Luteolibacter flavescens: one gene and its partner. The protein of the gene in region 1 binds, or shares a complex with, the protein of each later gene. Links are inferred from orthologs where the notes say so. Each region holds a gene or a part of one and is shown on either strand. Other genes may lie near its edges.

The links.
Region 2: the proteins of tsaD (region 1) and tsaE are in contact, whole or in part, in a crystal structure (PDB 6N9A), measured with the Thermotoga maritima proteins. The link is inferred for Luteolibacter flavescens from one-to-one orthologs. Residues at the interface, in WP_004082750.1 of Thermotoga maritima: Cys10, Asp11, Arg49, His50, Leu82, Gly84, Gly135, Gly136, Glu154, Thr155, Leu156, Asp157, Asp158, Ser159, Glu162, Asp165, Lys166, Arg169, Leu170, Tyr175, Lys213, Thr214, Leu217, Tyr218, Gln221, Arg222, Asn324; in WP_004082108.1 of Thermotoga maritima: Leu37, Gly38, Lys46, Lys57, Val59, Lys60, Ser61, Thr63, Phe64, Thr65, Leu66, Met67, Val69, Pro71, Tyr82, Arg83, Leu84, Asp86, Asp88, Phe89, Asp93, Ile128, Asp130, Glu131, Arg134.

What each region holds. Positions count from the first base shown.
Region 1 is NZ_JAPDDS010000020.1:5,622-15,006, forward strand. What follows is about bases 3,719-6,647. They hold tsaD (tRNA (adenosine(37)-N6)-threonylcarbamoyltransferase complex transferase subunit TsaD), read left to right. Parts: upstream 3,719-4,627; coding sequence 4,628-5,668; downstream 5,669-6,647. Other genes in these bases: OKA04_RS22930 (PhoPQ-activated pathogenicity-related family protein), read right to left, coding at 3,719-4,509; OKA04_RS22940 (HAD hydrolase-like protein), read left to right, coding at 5,723-6,361; OKA04_RS22945 (OmpA family protein), read left to right, coding at 6,416-6,647. Outside these bases: ATP-dependent Clp protease ATP-binding subunit ClpX, read left to right, coding at 1-1,178; OKA04_RS22920 (Uma2 family endonuclease), read left to right, coding at 1,358-1,900; OKA04_RS22925 (S41 family peptidase), read left to right, coding at 1,956-3,158; more of OKA04_RS22930, read right to left, coding at 3,166-3,718; more of OKA04_RS22945, read left to right, coding at 6,648-7,681; OKA04_RS22950 (aldo/keto reductase), read right to left, coding at 7,703-8,854; OKA04_RS22955 (beta-L-arabinofuranosidase domain-containing protein), read right to left, coding at 9,119-9,385.
Region 2 is NZ_JAPDDS010000002.1:180,976-190,406, reverse strand. The notes cover bases 2,822-5,796. They hold tsaE (tRNA (adenosine(37)-N6)-threonylcarbamoyltransferase complex ATPase subunit type 1 TsaE), read right to left. Parts: upstream 4,524-5,796; coding sequence 4,119-4,523; downstream 2,822-4,118. Other genes in these bases: OKA04_RS04215 (hypothetical protein), read right to left, coding at 5,445-5,777; rpmA (50S ribosomal protein L27), read left to right, coding at 4,985-5,242; rplU (50S ribosomal protein L21), read left to right, coding at 4,647-4,958; OKA04_RS04235 (hypothetical protein), read left to right, coding at 3,812-4,105; OKA04_RS04240 (SDR family NAD(P)-dependent oxidoreductase), read left to right, coding at 3,088-3,765. Also shown: OKA04_RS04265 (LysR family transcriptional regulator), read left to right, coding at 1-126; OKA04_RS04260 (hypothetical protein), read right to left, coding at 388-741; OKA04_RS04255 (hypothetical protein), read left to right, coding at 891-1,172; bifunctional diaminohydroxyphosphoribosylaminopyrimidine deaminase/5-amino-6-(5-phosphoribosylamino)uracil reductase RibD, read right to left, coding at 1,332-2,369; more of OKA04_RS04245, read left to right, coding at 2,508-2,821; OKA04_RS04210 (hypothetical protein), read right to left, coding at 5,798-6,136; pyrE (orotate phosphoribosyltransferase), read left to right, coding at 6,358-6,924; alaS (alanine--tRNA ligase), read right to left, coding at 7,374-9,431. UniProt on the Escherichia coli protein: Required for the formation of a threonylcarbamoyl group on adenosine at position 37 (t(6)A37) in tRNAs that read codons beginning with adenine.

The DNA of each region.
Region 1 (9,385 bases):
GCGTCGAGGTCTGCTCGAACATCCTCGACAAGGAACTCGCCGAAGGCACGACCAAGGCCTCCAAGGGCCGCCGCAACCAGCAGGGCAGCAAGCGGCTCCCCTCGCCCGCCGAACTGCGCGCCCGCCTCGATGAATTCGTCATCGGCCAGGAGCATGCGAAGAAGGTGCTCTCGGTGGCCGTGTACAATCACTACCAGCGCCTGCGCCAGGATCACCCGAGTCTGGCAGAGGAATTCGCCGGCGTGGAAATCGAGAAGTCGAACGTGCTGCTGCTGGGCCCCACCGGCTCCGGCAAGACACTGCTCGCCCGCACGCTCGCGCGCCTGCTCGATGTGCCTTTCTGCATCGTGGACGCCACCACGCTCACGGAGGCCGGCTACGTCGGCGAGGACGTGGAGAACATCATCCTGCGCCTGCTGCAGGCATCCGATTTCGATGTCGAGCGCGCCGAGCGCGGCATTATCTACGTGGACGAGATCGACAAGATCGGCCGCAAGACCGAGAACGTCTCGATCACCCGCGATGTCTCCGGCGAGGGCGTCCAGCAGGCCCTGCTGAAGATCCTCGAAGGCACGGTGTGCAATGTCCCGCCGCAGGGTGGCCGCAAGCACCCGCAGCAGGAGTATATCCAGGTGAATACGGAGAAGATCCTCTTCATCTGCGGCGGTGCCTTCGTCGGACTCGAGGACATGATCGAGCGCCGTCTCGGCCGCAGCACGCTCGGCTTCCACGGCCGGAAGGAAGAAGTGAAGTCCGCCACCGGCAACGTGCTCGACCTGACCGAGCCGGAGGACCTGCTGCACTTCGGCCTCATCCCGGAATTCATCGGACGCCTGCCCGTCATCTCCGCGCTCCGCAAGCTGACCGAGGACGAGCTGATTTCCATCCTCACCGAGCCGAAGAACGCGCTGGTGAAGCAATACGGCAAGCAGCTCGCCCTGAACGGCGTGAAGCTCCGCGTGACCCGCGATGCCCTGCGCGCGCTGGCCGAGGAGGCCGTCCGCCGCGGCACCGGTGCCCGCGCCCTGCGCTCCATCTTCGAGCGGCTGATGCTCGACGTGATGTACGAGGTGCCGTCGAAGGGCGACATCGAAGCCATCACCATCAACCGCCCTGTCGTCCTCGGCGAGCGCCCGCCCCTCATGCGGCGCAAGCGCGCGGACAAGGACGCGGCTTGATCGTTCGCCAGATTTGAATCAATCGAGACAGGGTGCCGCTTCAGGTGCCCTGTCTCATTTCTTTTCGGGCTCGGAGTTCTTTTCAAGAGTCCTTGCGTTCGTTCCAACGCGAACCAGCGGCGTGAAGGCGAAACGGCAGCGACATTGCCACAGGGCCATCCGGCTGCTAGTTTACGGTCATGAGCAGCGTCCTCGAAGCCTCGGAACGCACCGCAGTCGAGCATGACCGGACCGCATTCAATCTCGCGGTGTGGGACAAGATTGTCGCGAATCCGGAATTCGCCCGGATGCCTTACCGCTTTGAAACCGACGAGCACGGCCAGATCATCATGTCTCCCCCTCCCGCCCCGAGCCACGGAAACAAGCAGTCTGAAATTTCTTATTGGCTTCGACGCCTCTCACCCAAAGGCCGGGTGATCACCGAGTGCCCCATCTCCACGCGCAAGGGCGTGAAGTCTGCAGATGTCGCGTGGTGCTCTCCCGATGTCTGGCAGGAATCGGAAGGCAAGTCCTGCCTGCTGAGGTCGCCCGAAATCTGCGTGGAGGTCATTTCTCCCTCCAATACGAGCAGCGAGATCGAGGAGAAAAAGCAGCTCTACTTCGACGCGGGCGCGAAGGAGGTCTGGCTGTGCTCCGAGAACGGAATGATGAGCTTTTTCGTGGCAGGCAAATCCGTGGGCGCATCGGAAATGATCCCGGCATTCCCAACGCAGATCGAGTGAGCTGAAGAAAAAGTTCCCGATTCCAATATCCGCCGCGGCTCCCTAGCCTCGCGTCGTGCGTGCTATCCTGCTGGCCCTGCTACCCGCCATCGTCTTCGCGGATCCCGCGACCCCGCCCGACCCGGACGAGGCTGCCTATCCGGCGATCGAGCGTTTCGTGAAGGTGCTCGAGCAGGTTCGCCAGCGGCATCCGGATGCGGACAAGGTGGAGTATGACCGGCTGGTGAACCATGCGCTGGAGGGTATGCTTTCCAGCCTCGATCCCTTCTCCAGCTTCATCCATCCGGAGATGGCGCGAGCCATGGAGGCGGACCCGAAGCTGGACCCCTACCTGCCCTCGCTCGGGCTGACCGTCGGCGTGCGGGATGACGGGTCTTTCATCTCGAACATCGCACCTGCCACTCCGGCATCGCGCGCCAATCTCCTGCCCGGCTCCGCGATCCTCGAGGTGGATGGCGATCCGCCGCCACCGCTGGAGATCCTGCTTTCCTCGCTGCGCAAGCCGCCGGGCGAGCGGACGAAGCTGAAGCTGAAATCCCCCGCCGAGCCCAAGCCCGTCGAGGTCGAGCTCATCCACATCGCCGTCGAGGAGAAGGCGGTGACCGATGCCCGCCTGTTGGACGAGGCCGGCACCGGCTACATCCGCCTCGCGTCCTTCATGGGAAGCTGCGCTCGCGAAATGGAAGCCGCGCTCGATGAACTGGAAGACAAGGGCATGAAGCGCCTCATCCTCGACCTGCGGGGAAATCCCGGCGGCGACCTTCACCAGACCGTGCAGATCCTGGGCTTCTTCCTGCCGCCGAATACCGCGGTGGTGACGACCCAGGGTCGCGGCGGCGAAGTGCAGGGCGAGCCGCTCAAGACCCCCGAGCGCCAGCGCCGCAAGCGCGAGTACCCCATCAACGTGCTGATCGACCACATGTCCGCTTCAGCCTCCGAGCTCACCGCGGGCGCGCTGCAGGACCTGAAGCGCGCGGTGATCGTCGGCGAGACCAGCTACGGCAAGGGCTCCGTGCAGAACATCATCCCCATGGGTGGCGGGACGGCGCTGCGACTCACCATCGCGACCTATCACACGCCATCCGGCAAGACGCCGCACCGCACGGGCATCACTCCGGACGTGAAGGTGAATTTCACCGACGCCGATCGCGAGAAGCTCGCACTCTCCTACCGCCGCGCGGCCCTGACTGCCGATGAGGCGAAGCAGCTCGAAGGCTGGCAAGACCCCGGGCTGAAAGCCGCAGGCGAAGCGAAGTGAGCTCCCGTCACTCCCCGTCCGCGCCCACCACTCGCAATTGCGTGCAGAGCCACTGCGGCAGGTCATCGATCTGGTAACCGAGGTCGGCGTAGTAGGCGATGAAGCCCTTGTCCGGCTTCGGGCCGTTCGCGATGATCGGCTCGCCGTCCTTGATCTTGATCGGCAGTGATTCCCAGCGCGACTTGCGGAAGTCGCGGGTCTCGGAGCGCGCATACCAAAGGCGCGCCTCGCGCGGGGCGGGGTCCGCGGTGATCGTCAGCTCGAGGCTGCCATCGGCGCGCGAGCCATGCTTCCACGCCAGCTTCGGCAGCGGCTTGCCGGTGAGCTGGTGGCGGACGAAGGCGGAGACATTGTTGATCGCGCGGTCCGGGCTAAGCTTTCGCCCGCCCGCATCGCGTTCGGTCAGGTCGTGGCCCGCATTCGGGGAGTAGGAGATGTATTTCTCACCGGGCAGCGCGTCCCAGTAGAGGTTCAGCGCATCCGTGCTCCAGTAGGGGTCGTTGTTCCCCAACACGATGAGCTTCGGCATGGTAAAGCGCTCGCGGTAGGTCCACGGATCGACCATCGACCAGAGCTGGTTCGCGCGCGGCGTGTCCGGGATCGGCACGAGCCCGCGCTTCGTATAGGGCGAGATTTCCTCGCTGGGGCCGCCGAGTGACTTCTGCTGGTGGGTGAGCTGGTCGCGCATGTTCAGCACGTCGATGACCATCGGCGTGATCGCCATCACGCGGGGGTCATTCGCTGCGGTGAGCCAGGTGGTCCAGCCACGCTTCGACCCACCGCCGACGATGAATTTCTCCACCGGCCCGCCCCACTCCTGCTTGCCGAATTCCTGGAGCGAATCCATCGCCTTCACCACGCTCTTCACCATCGGGAAGAGCAGCGGCCACGACGAATCCCCGGAGTCGAGGAAGCGGACGAAGGTCTCCGCAATCAGGTCGTCCTCCCGCTTGCCGTCGAACAAGGGCTGGTTCGGCACGCCGAGCAGCAGCGCCACCGGGGCCTTGATCTTGCCCGCGAGCAGCGCCGCATACATCGCCTTTTGCTCGGAAGCGCTGCCACCTTCATTCAGCAGCAGCATCTTCCCCGTCGGCGCGTCCGGCGGGCGCACGATCAGGAGATCATGGGTCCAGGTGATGCCTTGCCAGACCTGCGAGGTCAGCTTCAGGCGCCACACCTTCGCGATGCCGAAGTCCTTCGAATCCTCGATCTTCCAGCCCGAGCCGGGCTCGGCCTTCGTGAGGTAGGTGCCGAGGTCGGCCGGGATGGCAGGCGGCTCCTTCGCAAACGACAGGGCGGGCGCGCCAAGCAGCAGCGCGAGAGGCAGGACAAGCTTTCCGAGCAAACGCATCCACCATGCTACCCGCCCCCGGCGATGGCACAAGCGGCAGATTTCCCGCCGCACACCGCTCGACTACCGGTGATTCTTTCCTTGGCACGCGGCCCGTCTTCCCCGGACGCTTCCCGGCGTGCTCCTGCTCGCCCTCGAATCTTCCTGCGATGAAACCGCGGTCGCGATCCTGCGCGGCGAGCCGGGGCAGCCCGCGCAAATCCTCGCGTCGGAGATCGCCTCGCAGATCGAGCTTCACCGGCAATACGGCGGCGTGGTCCCGGAGGTCGCCTCGCGGAATCACTCGCTGCACCTGAGACCGCTGGTCGAGCAGGCGCTGCAACACGCCGGGGTCTCGATCCGCGACATCGATGCCTTCGCCGCCACCTCGGGGCCCGGTCTCGCGTCCTCGCTGCTGATCGGTGCGACCGCGGCGAAAGCGATGGCCGCGGCGGCGGGCAAGCCCTTCCTCGCCATCAATCACCTGGAGGGCCACCTGCTCTCGCCCTTCGTGGAGACCGGAGTGGTGCTGCCGCATCTGGCGCTGATCGTTTCCGGCGGGCACACCCTGCTGTTAGACGTGGCGGGACCGGGCCGCTACACGAAGCTCGGCGGCACGCGCGACGATGCCGCGGGCGAGGCCTTCGACAAGGTCGCGAAGATGCTCGGCCTGCCCTATCCCGGCGGACCGGAAATCGAGAAGACTGCGGCGGGCGGCGACAAGCGCGCCTTCGCCTTCCCCCGCTCGATGATGAAGGAGCCGGGCTTCGACTTCTCCTTCTCTGGGCTGAAGACCGCCGTGCTCTACACGCTCTCCGAGCGGAATCCCGAGACCGGCACGGCCCGGCCGGAGGAGATGGCAGACCTCTGCGCGTCTTTCCAAGAAGCCGTGATCGACGTGCTCGTCACGAAGACCCTCCGCGCCGCGAGGCACGCCGGGCGCAAGCTCATCGCTCTCTCCGGCGGGGTGAGCCTGAACAAGACCCTGCGCGCCGCCTTCGAGGACGCCTGCCGGAAGGAGGGCATCACGCTCGCCACCGCCACGCCGGGCCTCTGCACGGACAATGCCGCGATGATCGCCTTCGCCGCGCTCCTCCGCGCCCACGAGGGCCATGCCTCGCCGCTGGACGCGGATATCGATCCGAATCTGCCGCTGGTCGCCTCCGGGAACGCAAGTTGAGCCAAGATGCTTGAGGCATCGGGAAATCCGGCTCAAATTAGGCAAAACCAAAGCATGGCCTACCGCACGATCATCTTCGACTTCGACGGCACCTTGGCGGACACGCTGGAAGAAACGCGCCGGATCTACAACCAGCTCGCCGTGGAATACTCCCTCCGCGAGGTGCAGGCGGAGGAGCTGCCCGAATTGCGGAAGTTTTCCCTGCTCGAACTGCTCGACCACCTCGATATCCCGAAGCGCCGCGTGCCAACCCTGCTCTCGCGCGGCACCTCGATGATGCGGTCGGACATCACCCGCCTGGCCCTCATCCCCGGCATCGGCGAGGTCATCCCCGCCATGCGCGCCCGCGCGAAGTCCTTCGGCGTGCTGACGTCGAATGCGGAGGAAAACGTGGATCTCTTCCTGAAGGCCCACGGCCTGCGCGATCACTTCGACTTCATCTCGTCCACCTCGCGGCTCACCGGGAAATCCGGACACCTGCGCGCCATCCGGAAGACCTTCTCCCTTCACGCGGAGGAAATGCTCTACGTGGGCGACGAGATCCGCGACATCAAGGCGTCGAAGAAGGCGGGCATCGCCGTGGCCGCGGTCACGTGGGGCTTCAATTCCGCGGATTCGCTCGCCGCCGAGTCTCCGGAGCACCTGCTGCACCATCCGGACGAGCTGCTGTCGCTGGTGCCGGAGGAGGCCTGAGCGCGGCGCATTTCAGGGTTCGACAATCCGGAGCCGCTTGCCAATCTGCGGCCCATGAACGAGCAACCCGCCGCCCCCGAACCGGAGAAGCACGCAGAGGCACCCGAGGCCGCCGAGTCCACGTCCGCGCCAAAGGCCGCGACGACTCCCCTGCCAAACTCCGTGCTCGCGCTCGGCTTCGTGGTGATCGCGCTGGTCGGCATCCTCATCGCCATGGCGATGAAGTCCCGCCCGGCCGGCACCTCGGCGGATGCGGCTGGCGACCCGGCACTCCGCGAGCAAAAGGCCCAGCTCGAAATCCTCCAGTCGAGCATCAACCAGGAGCGCGCCAAGCTCGGCCTGACCCCGCTCTATGGCGATACGACCCGGTCCGCGGATGAAGCCGCCGAGCGCATCATCAAGGACACCGCCACCCTGGTGGACCTGACGAAGGCCGCCAAGGGCCTCATCGCCGACAAGGACGCCGAACTCGACAAGCGGAACCAGGAACTCGCTGACACGGCGAAGCTGCTGGCCTCCCGCGTCGAGCAAATCAACAAGCTCCAGGCGGACCTGAACCGGGCACTCATCGACGGCTCCGATGCCTCCGGCCTCCGCACCCAGCTCGACGCCGCCAGCCAGCGCGTGATCGCCCTCACCGACGAGGTCCGCCGCCTGAGCCAGGGCAACGGCGCGCTCGCCCAGATCACCGCGGAGCGCGACCAACTCCTCATCCGCGTGGCAGAGCTGGAGGCACTGATCTCCCAAGCCTCGCTCTTCGCCGGCTCCGAAAGCGAACTGCTTGAGGACGGCGTGCAGCTCTTCCGCCAGCTCCGCAGCCTGGAAGACAAGCCGACGTCGGATATCGCGGACGCCTACAGCCAGTTCGGCGCGTTGCTCGGTGCCAATGTGGTGGACAAGATCAGCTTCCCGACTGGCGCAGCGGACATCGCTCCGGATCTTCAGGAAAAGATCGTCAGCTTCCCCGGCCTGGCCCCGGACAATGCGCTGCTGCTCGTCGTAGGCTATGCGTCCGAGACCGGCGACGTGGACAGCAACCGCGCGCTTTCCTCCGACCGCGCCACCGCCGTGGCCCGCGTGCTGAACCAGGTGAAGAAGCCCGGCCAGCGCGTTCAGGCGGTGTATCTGGGCCAGACCGACCGCTTCGGCGCGAATGCCCCGGAGCTGAACCAGATCAGCGAGGTCTGGCAAATCGTGCCGAAGGCCGACGGCAGTGAAAGCGGTGGCAGCATTCCTGTCCCTGTCCCCGTACCGGTGCCGCTGCCATCGGATTCATCGCTGCCCGCACCACGTCCGATCCCGCCCGGTCTCGGGCAGTGATCGGCGCAGGCGATTTCACACTCAGGCAGGCACGGGTGCCGAGGCATCGAGGAGCTTCTCGCTCTTCAGCTCGGCCCAGAAATCCGCGGGGATCTTCACACCCATCGAGGTCACGTTCTCCTGTGGCTGCGGCACGCTTCGCGCACCCGGGATGGTCGCGGAGACCACGGCGGGAGCGGCGGTGAATTGGAGCGCCGCGGTGCGGAGATCCACGGCGTGCTTCTTCGCCACGGCCTCCAGCTTGGTGCGCTTCCCGATCTGCTCCGCGGTCGGCTTCCCGCCGTAGTTGAAGCGGTCGCGTCCGGTGAGGAAGCCGTTGTTCAGCGGCGAGCCGATGACCAGCGAGGCCCCGCGCTCCTCGCATAGCGGGAAGACCTTCTCGATCGCCGCGGTGTGGTCGATGAGGGTGTAGTTGCAGGCCATGAGGATGACATCCGGATCGCTTTCCTTGAAGGCGCCGAGGATGGGATCGATGTGATTCACACCAAGGCCCCAGGCCTTGATGATGCCCTCCTCCTTCATCTTGATGAGCTCGGGCATGGCACCCTTCACGGCCTGCTCGAAGTAGGCGGGATAGGTTTCCTTCAGGTCGCCATTGTCCGGCGCGAGGTCGTGGATGAAGACGATGTCGATGGAAGCGAGACCGAGGCGCTGCAGGCTGTCCTCGACCGAGCGGCGCGTGCCTTCCGCCGTGTAGTCGTACTTGTATTTGAAGGGCAGCGGATTCGCCCATCCGCCCAGCGCGGACTTCGGTGCATTCGCCGCCGCTTCGAAGACGCGGCCGACCTTCGTCGAAAGCACGAACTCTTCGCGGGGCTTCTCCGAGAGGAAGTGATTGAAGCGATGCTCGGCCAGGCCGTAGCCGTAGAAGGGCGAGGTGTCATAGTAGCGGATGCCTGCATTCCAGGCATTCTCCATGATCGCAAAGGACTGCGCGTGCGTGATGCCCAGACCGGAAGATCCACCGATGGGCGCGCTTCCGAGACCGATGCGAAAGGGAGGACGATAGCGTCCCTTTGCGGTCTTGTCAGACTGGGGAAGAGCCACACCCGACGCCGCGGAAGCTGCTGCCGCGGGTGCCGCATCCTGCGCGACGAGTCTCTGTGAGGAAGCCGCGACAAGCGCGCCGCTGGCAGTGGCAAAGGTGGCCAGGAAGTCTCTGCGTGTATTCATGATGACAATGGTTCGATCGCGTGAAGCTCCGGCATCAGGGCAAGGCACAGCCCGTCACGGGCTCACATGATCCCTGATTCACCGGAAGAATCGCCCGGCACGTCTCGTCGCGCCAACGGAGATTCCGACGTTCTCCCCCGTCGGGGAAAACGGCTGCTTTCCCTCATGGGAGCACCACCGCCGACAAAAAATTCCGCCGCAGTCCCTGCCTAACGGAATCCCGTTGGCAGGCTGCGGCGGAAAGTCGGTGGACGCGCGTGGTTCTTACAGCCCGCTCGCCTTCATCCCGGTGAAGGAGGCGGCGTGCTTCTCACCGCGGGTGCAGTAGCGGCGCACGCCGATCATGCCGGAGCGGAAGCTGTCGTCATTGATCTCGATCTTCGGCTCGTCGAGGTCGCCGGCATAGACGCGGATGACTGGGCCCTCGGCCTCGATGCGGATTGCGGTCGCTTCGCCGGCCTTCACGGTGAGCGGCACGGTCTTCAGCGGGATCCAGCGGTTGTCGGCCTTGCCGAGCACGAGCTCGTTCTT
Region 2 (9,431 bases), on another replicon or contig:
GAATTCCTGCTGCCGGATGCCTTCAGCTTCTCGATCTTCATCCGCGTCGGCGAGAGGCAGCCGCTTGTGCTCCAGACCGCGATGCGCATCGGCGACATCCACGCGAAGCAGCATCGCGCCGCGTGAGTCATAGTGACCGCTTTCCGTTAGATCGGTGGCAGGCCGGTTTCCGGTCGTTAGAGAGGGGACGAGATGAAGGTCTGCATAATTTGCCGGTTTATCGGGTGATAAGGCAATAGTCCCGGTGGCGGGTTGCCGCTGAGGAGCCCTGCACCCATGGTGCCGCCGCGTGAGACGATTCTGTTAAGTCTTTGCGTGACAGCACACCGGCGGCATCGGAGTTCATCCGGTGCCGCCGGCCGTCTTTCTGGAAGTAGCGATGGGCTATCAGGCCGTCAGCGGCGGCGGCACGCTGCCGGGAGTTGGATCGGTCACCGGGTCGGCGGCTTTTTCCGCTGCCGTGCGTCCTGCACGCGCCCCGCGGCGCAGGGTCTCGCGCAGGCTGGTGGGCATCAGTTCCTTCGCGAAGCATGCCGCGAAGCAGGCGCCGAAGGCGGCCCCGTAAGCCAGGTCATGAGCTGCCCCGGAGAGGGCTTCCTTGAGCTTGGGGGCCGCCTCCCGCGCGACAGATTTGGCATCGTCACGCGCAGTGTCGAACGCCTGGGAAAAGCTGGTGTAGCGTGGCGTCCTGGAAGAGGCGCTGCCGTGGGACGTGTCTGGAGATTCTTCGAATGCATTCATGATTGTTCGCCTGTGATGATTCACGATGTGCGCCGTGCGCGCGATGGGAATTCCGCGGTCAATTTCGACCCGCGGGGAAATTTGCCAAATCGACTTTGAATAGATCCGGGAAGCTCCCGTCGAAGCTCGTGAATCGAATATTCACCACTATGAAAAAGCCGATCATCCTCTTGGCAGTTGCCTTGGTTTCTCTGTTTGCCGCTCCTGCCGCTGAAGCCCGTGGCCATCACTCGCGCGTCTATGTCAGCTTCCACCGCTCGTGCAGCGGGCCTGCCTGGGTGGAGACCTACATCGCCTACTACGACCACTGCGGGCATCCCGTCTTCCGCAAGCGCGTGGTGCCGGTGCGTCACCATCATCGCCCTGCTCCGCGGGTCGTGCACTACGGTCATGGTCACGGCCATGGCGGCTACAGCCGCGGCTGCCGCTGATCCCGCCCCGGTGTCATGACCATGATGGCCCGGCCACGGCTCACGCCTTGGCCGGGCTTTCCTTTCACACACCCCATCACACCTCATGCGCCGCCCATCGTCGCGGCTTGCATGAAGGCTTGATGAGAGGCGTGTGAAATCCTTTCTGTTAGAGCCATTTCACGCGCGCACGATCCTCGCGCGCAGCATCACATCCGGGCCGAATTTCCGGAACGATGCATCCTTCAGTGATAGTCCCTCGGGAAAGCCCACGCCCGCAACCGCAGGCAGCGGCCCGCCCGCGGCGAGCGGCGCGAGGAATGCCACCCACTCGTCGATGAGGCCGGCTTCTAACAGACTCGCGGCGAGCCGCCCGCCGCACTCCACCATCACGGAGGAGACACCGCATTCCCTCACCAGCTTTCGCAGTGCTTCCTCGGGATGGCTGCGATCGTCGATCAAGGTGCGGTCCCGGTGAGCGTCGGTGAAGAGCGGTGCATCCATCGGCAAGCTGGCTGGGTCCGCGGTCAGCACCAGCCGCCACGGCTGCAGCCTGCCTTCCAGCAGATCGGGATCACGCAGGTCGAGCCGCGGCCGGTCCTTTCGCACGGTCTCGCCGGAGGTCACCATGGCATCCACTTCGGCACGCAGGCGCTGCACTTCCGCGCGTGCTTCCTCGCCCGTGAGCCACATGCCCTCGCCGGGCGGAAGCGTGATGCGTCCGTCGAGGCTCATCGCCGTCTTCAGCATCACCCATGGTAGGCCGGTGAGCTGCACCTTGGTAAAGGCGCGGATGAGATCGGCGGCTTCCTCCGCCAGCACGCCGCGGGTCACCGCAATGCCATTCTTTTCCAGCAGCGAGTCGGCGCGACCCGCGTGCGCGGGATTCGGATCTTCCGCCGCGTAAACGACCCGGGCCACCCCGGCCTCGATCAGGCCGTCCGTGCAGGGCGGCGTGCGCCCGTGCGTGGAGCACGGTTCCAGCGTCACATAGACGGTCGATCCCTCCAGTGCGTCGTCCCCGTGAGTGGCCCTCACGGCAGCCATCGCCTCGCGCTCGGCATGCGGCCGGCCTGCCCCGCGATGCCATCCCGCACCGAGTTCCACCCCGTCCTTCACCACAACGGAGCCCACCGGGGGATTCGGAGAAGTGCGCCCGACACCCTTCCTCCCCTCCTCCAGCGCCCGCTGCATCCACCGCACGTCTTCACCTTGCATGGACATTGAAAGGCCATTTTCCGGAAATCTGCGCAAGCCCTTGGAATCACAGTTGATGTGGATGCCTCTCACCGTCAGTTTCTCAGATGAGTGGTAGTCATCTGGATTGCCATCTCTTCCCAACCTGCAACCCGCGTTATGAAAAAACTCATCCTCACGCTCATAGCGATCACCGCCATCCCCGCCCACGCCGACAAGGCGTCCGAGATGTACCAGGCCGGTATCGACGCCATCCGCGATGGCGACGTCCAGACGGCCGAAGCCTCCTTCCGCGCAGCGCTGAAGCTGCGCCCCACCTACGCCGACGCCCGCTATCAACTGCTCGAGTTGAAGAACCGCCGCACCGCCATCGTCGCGCGCGGCCGTGCGAAGAAGCTCTCCGAATACACCATCGATCAGGTGGAGTTCGACCGCGTGGAGCTCTCCGAGGGACTCGCCGCGCTCGGCATCATGGTGGAGAAGAAGTCGGACAAGAAATTCTCGCCGAACTTCATCGTCCAGGATCCCTCGAACAAACTCGGCGAATCCCTCGTGACGCTGCAGGTGAAAAGCGTGCCTGCGAATGCCGTGCTCGACATGCTCGTGAAGCAGGTGGGCGCCGTGGTGAAGTACGAGGAGCACGCCATTATCATCCGCCCCGGGAGCTCCGCGAGCACGTCCACCCCGGCGGTCGAGCCTGCCAAGAAGTAGGAGCAGGCCTTTCCAGCTATCCTTGCCCATGACCCTGAGTCCGCCCACGCTGCACGGCGTGGGCGGACTTGTCGTGATCACCGGGGGCGAGGGCGGGCTGGGCCGGTCCCTCCACGCGGCATTTTCAGCGGCAGGCCATGAGGTGCTTTCCCCCGGCCGCCGCGAGCTGGACGTGACGGATCCGGAGGCGGTCCGGGATTTCTTCCGCAGTCACCAGCCGGAGCTGCTGGTGTGCAATGCGGGCATTACCCGGGATGCTCCCCTCGCCCGCCTCGATGAAGCAGCTTGGGATGAGGTGCTCGCCGTGAATCTCCGCGGGGCCGCACGCTGCGCCGCCGCCGCCTCGCGCTCCATGGTGCGTGCACGTCGGGGCCACATTGTTTTCATCTCCAGCTACTCCGCGCTCCATCCGCCCGCGGGGCAGGCAGCCTATGCCGCGGCAAAGGCCGGGCTCATCGGCCTGGGGAAAAGCCTCGCCCGGGAGCTGGGCCCCGCCGGGGTCCGCGCGAATGTCATCCTGCCCGGCTTCCTCGAGACCCGCATGACCGCCACGCTCTCCGCGGAGCGGCGAGAGCAGGTCCGGCGGGATCACGTGCTGGGCGACTTCAATACACCGGACGCGGTGTCCTCCTTCCTCGTCCACCTCCACCGGCACCTCCCCCACACCTCCGGCCAGGTTTTCCAGCTCGATAGCCGGATCGGCTGAAAATGCTGGATTGACCGATTCCGCCGGACCCCTACGTTACGCGCCCATGAAAGCCCGTCTTGCCGCTGCCGCCGCCGTCGCCCTGCTCGCGTCGTGCAGCAATGCGTATCGAAGCGCGAATGCCACCGCCGGCCGCTCGCTCCAGACGGCGAACCGGACCTATGGTGAAGTCGCGCCTACCACGGCCCGCACCTATGACGCCGTGAATCGCTCCGGCCAGACGGTGGGTCGCACCGCCTCCACCGCCCAGCGCACCTACAACAATGCGCCCGGCACCGTGCAGCGCACGCAGGGCAGTCTCAGCCGTGCCCTCGGCGCGGTCGGTCGCTCGATCTATTGATCTTTCCTCCCGCTCAGCCGCTGACGCGCCTGCCCTCCGGGATCACCTCGAAGCGTAGCCAGCGCGTCTCCGGCGGCAGCAGATCCGGGAAGAGATCCGCCCACTCGGCGATCACGATTCCCGGCTCGTCGAAGAATTCGTCCCAGCCGATTCCCAGCAGCTCGCCCTCGTCCTTCAGACGATAGAGGTCGAAGTGGAAGAGCGGCAGCCGCCCGCCGCGGTATTCATGCACCAGTGCGAAGGTCGGGCTGGTCACCTCGCCCGCGTAACCCGCGCCACGTGCCAGGCCTTTCACGAAGCGCGTCTTCCCCGCGCCCAGCCCGCCCACCAGCGCGAGCACGCTGCCGGGCTCCAGTCCCGCCGCGATTTCCGCGCCCAGCGCTTCCATTTCCGCCTCATCGCGCACCACCCGCTCCATGCCTTTCAGGAAGCCGATCTATTTCCCCGCGTCGATTTCAAAAAAATCCCTTGCGGTATTGCCGGACCCGTGGTGATCTCCCCGCCCGCCCGGCTCCCGGGTGGCCACCATCCCTTTTCAGCCATGGCGTACGCAGTCATCAAAACCGGCGGTAAGCAATACCGCGTCCAACAGGGCGACAAGATCGACGTCGAGAAGCTCGACGCCGAGGTCGATGCGACCCTCACTTTCGACGTCCTCATGGTCGGTGAAGGCGGCAGCATCAAGCTGGGTGCCCCGCTCGTCGATGGCGCCAGCGTCACCGCCAAGGTGGTCCAGCAGCATCGCGGACCGAAGGGCGTTGCCTTCAAGTTCAAGCGCCGCAAGGGCTTCCACAAGACCAAGGGCTTCCGCCGCCACCTTACCCAGTTGGAGATCGTCTCCATCGCGGGCTAAGCTAATCTCCTAACCACTCTCTCGTCATGGCTCACAAGAAAGGTCAAGGCTCCGTCAAGAACGGTCGCGACTCACGCTCCAAGCGTCTCGGCGTCAAGAAGTTCGGCGGACAAGCCGTCATCCCGGGCAACATCATCATCCGCCAGCGCGGCACCAAGTGGCATCCCGGTGCCGGTGTCCAGATCGGCCGTGATCACACCATCTTCGCCGTCATCGAAGGCCGCGTGTTCTTCGACAAGGATGGCCGCCGCGTGAACGTGGGTGCCAACGCCTCCGCGAACTAAGCGAAGCGAAACGAAGCTTTCCAAAAGCCGCCTTCCCGCAAGGGTCGGCGGCTTTTTCGTGCCTGCGCGGAGTCCGGTCCCTACCGGGGCGCAGCTCTACCGGGACCGCGGAATTCATTCCGCTTGGCAGGTAGGTTCGCCCGTCCGGTGAAGCGGGATGATCTCCCCCGCCCCGCGGGCCAGACCCGACCGAGAACACTGACTATCTCGCTGGCGGCACACCGAAATAGGCCGCCTCAATGGCGCGACGCCGACGGATGGCCAGAAGCCATTTGGTGAAGCAGAATAGAAGCCCTGGTCCGAAGGTGAGGAACAGTCCGCCAGTGGTCCACGTCAGTACTCTGATCGGGGTGGCCTTCTCCCTCATGTAATCCGGATCGGGAAGGTCTGAACTCATGATGATCTCCTGGATGAACGCTTGGGTGAGATAGCTGGAGATGGCCCAAGTCACCATGCCGAGGCAAAGGCCTGCCGTGCAGCCGACCGTTCTCCAGAACCAGCGTTGTTCGTTGGTGCGGGTCGCCGATGGATTCATGGAAGGCCCGATGCTCATTTCTATCGAACCTGACCGGGATTGTTTCCCGGCGTCGAACTGAATCTCCGCCGCTGACGAATGGCGAGAAGCCACCATGCAAGGCAAACGAGAAAGCCGGAGGACAACAGGATGACGACCGCCCGCGAGGCATCGAGCCACGGATCTGTGGCGGAAAAGTAGGCATCAACTTCTGGGAGGTAGTCGCCATCCGCGATCACCAGCAACTCCGCCATTCGCTTGTGGACGATATGGCTGAAAATGAAATGCCCCGTCCAGGCCAGCGAAAGGGCTGCAAGCCAGCCGCAAGCCCACCAGAAGGCGCGTTTTTCCTCAGACAATGACGGGGCGGACGCGCTCATCTCATCTTATCGGGGACGGCAGTTCGCTGAAATGGGTCCTTTCAGGGACACGCCGGTGAAGGATGGTCGGCAGCCATTCCTCCTTTTTCCGAGCAGCGGCCCGTTCCGGGGATCCCTCTCCATTCGCATCGCCGGATACGCTTTCCGTCCACGCTCCTGTCAGCTCGAGCTTTCAAGTCTTGAGTCTTGCGTCTGAGAGTCTTCTGTCTCTGCCTTTCCCCATGTCCGACCTCGCCGCCGACCTGAAAGCCCTGCTCCTGAAGAAGTCCGTCCGCACCGGCACCTTCACCCTCGCCTCCGGCAAGGAGAGCGACCTCTACATCGACTGCCGCGTCACCGCGCTCGATCCCTTTGGCGCGAACATGATCGGCAAGCTCGGCTGGGCCGCCGTTCGTAAAAAGATTGCTGAGGAAAACCTGAATATCGACTCCATCGGCGGCATGACCCTCGGCGCGGACCCCATCTCCCTGTCCGTGGGCATGGCCAGCGCCGTGGAGCATCCGGAGGAAGCGCTGCAGGTCTTCACCGTCCGCAAGGAGCCGAAGGGCCACGGCCGCGGCAAACAAATCGAGGGAAATTTCGCAGAAGGCCAGACCGTGATCGTCGTGGACGACGTGATCACCACCGGCGGCTCCACGCTGAAGGCCATCGACGTCATCGAGCGCGAGGGAGGCAAGGTCGCCTTCGCCCTCGTGCTGGTGGACCGCGAGGAAGGCGGTCGCCAGGCCATCGAGGAGCGTGGTGTGCCAGTCATCGCCCTCTACTCCCGCAGCACGCTGCTGGGTTGAGGTGGGGTTGAGTAGCGGGACGACTTCGTCGTTCCGTTAGGGGCGGCTTGAAGCTCTGTGGAAAGGGTCGCCTCGCGTTTGGCGAGGTGGCTTTGGAGTTTGGTAAAACAGGCCGCCTCCGCTATTTAGAGGCGGCCTTGGAGATGTGAGGCGGGTGGCGTTCTGCTGCGCGCCCCGCCCCGCCGGAAGGACGCAGTCCTTCCGCTACGTGCGCCTGTATGCCAGCAGTAGCGGGACGACTTCGTCGTTCCGTTAGGGGCGGCTTGAAGCTCTGTGAATTGGTCGCCTCACGTTTGGCGAGGCTGCTTTGAAGTTTGGTGAAACAGGCCGCCTCACCTATGTAGAGGCGGCCTTGGAGATGCGAGGCGGGTGGCGTTCTGGTGCGCGCCTCGCCCCGCCGGAAAGACGCAGTCCTTCCGCTACTTGCGCTTGGAGGCGCAGGCAGGTCGTTACGCCAGCTTCGCTTTGGCCGCTGCTTCCAGTTCCGCGAGCTTTTCACGCTCAGGCGCAGCGCCGCGGGCTTGGTCGGGCTTGCCACCGCCCTTGCCGCCGGCGATGGCGGCGAGGTCGCGGAGCAGGTCACCGGCCTTGAGGCCGTTTGCCTGGGCCGCGTCGCCGCAATAGGCACCGAGGTGGAGCTTGTCGCCGTCATCCACGATGACGAAGCCCGCTCCGGTGAAGCCCTGCTTCTTCATTCCATTCAGCAGCTCCTGGAGCAGCGAGGCGTCCGCTTCGAAGCTCGCGACGATGGAGCCACCGGCGGCGATCAGCTCGGCCAGCGCGGCGTCCGCCTGCTTGGCGGCGGCGCCGGCTTGCAATTTCTTGAAGCGCTTCTCGGCCTCGATCGCGGCCTCCTTCGTCGCTTCCAGCGCGGCGCGTGCCGCGTCGAATGCCTCATTCACCCCGCGGATGTCCGCGGCGGCGTAGTAGGACTCCACGTCCGGCAGCGGTGCGTCCTTGCCGGGGATGCCCGCCTCGCCGAGGGCCGTGAGCTTGTCATTCGCCGTGTGCAGCTTCGCCTCGGCGGCCTTGGTATCGGCGTCGAGTTGTGCGGCGGCTTCCTTCAGGTAGGCCAGCGTGCTGGCACCGCAGACGGCCTCGATGCGGCGGACGCCGGAGGCGATGGCGCCCTCGCTCTTGATCTTGAAGAGGCCGATCTCCCCGGTCTTGCGGACGTGCGTGCCGCCGCAGAGTTCCATCGAGTAGCCATTGATCGCGCCGGGCTCGCCGCCGATCTGCACCACGCGGACGAGGTCGCCATACTTGTCTCCGAAGAACTGCATCACGTCCGCGCGGCCCTTCACCTCGGAGTGCGGGACTTCCTTCCACGACACCGGGTCATTCGCGGCGATGTGGGCATTCACCTGCTCCTCCATCGCGGCGAGCTGCTCCGGAGTCACGGCGGCGCTGTTGAAGTCAAAGCGGAGGCGGTTCTCATCGACGGACGATCCCTGCTGCGCGGCGTCCTTCGAGACGACCTCGTGCAGCGCCCAGTGAAGGAGGTGCGTCGCGGTGTGGTGCGCCTCGATGGGACGACGGCGTGCGGAGTCGAGCTTCAGCGTTACCTTGTCGCCCGCGGAGATCGCGGTGGCGGCGATGACGTGGGCGCGGGCCTTGCCGACCTGCTGCACGCCGGTCACGGGGATCTCCGTGCCGGAAAGTACGAGAGTTCCAGTATCTCCCGACTGGCCGCCCATCTCGGCGTAGAAGACGGTCTTGTCCGTGATGACGAAGAGCGCGTCATCCTGCGGATGCACTTCCAGCACCGTCGCTTCGACCGTGTCGTCCTCAAAGCCGGTGAACTCGGTCACCGCGTCGGTCGAGATGTCGAGGGCGCGGACGATTGTGGTTTTCTGTGCGGCTCGAGAGCGTTCTTGTTGCTTCCGCTTAGAGTCCTCATATCCTGAGATATCGATGCCTAGTCCTCGCTCAGCACAAATGAGAGCAGTTAAATCAACAGGAAATCCGTAGGTATCTTCCAGTTCGAAAACGAAGGGTCCATAGAGGTTTTTGACGCGACTAATGTCCCAAGTTGAATCAGTTTGTTTAGCTAGGGTGCAAAGATCTTCAAAAGAGAGATTCTGAGCCTTTTCCTGCCAGTCGTATTGATTGCTAACGGAGGTTACGAAATCAGCACCCTCTGAGAACAGGCTATGAGTAATCTCTGTCCTGCAAAAATCTTCGAAGCGCTTTAGCCCCCGATCCAGCGTCTGGTTAAAGCTCGCCTCCTCCTGCTCCAGCGTCGCCCGGACTGTATCCTGACGATTCTTCAGTTCGGGGAAAACAGCGCCCATTTCGTTCACCAGTGTCTGCACCAGCGCGCCGAAGAACGGCTTGTCACCGGAGAAGCCAAGCTGGCGACCGTATCTAACAGCACGTCGCAAGATCCGGCGCAGCACGTAGTTCCGGCCGTTGTTGCCGGGCATGATGCCGTCGGCGATGGAGAAGCTCAGCGTGCGCAGGTGGTCGGCGATCACGCGGAAGGCGATCGCGTCCTTCATCTCGTC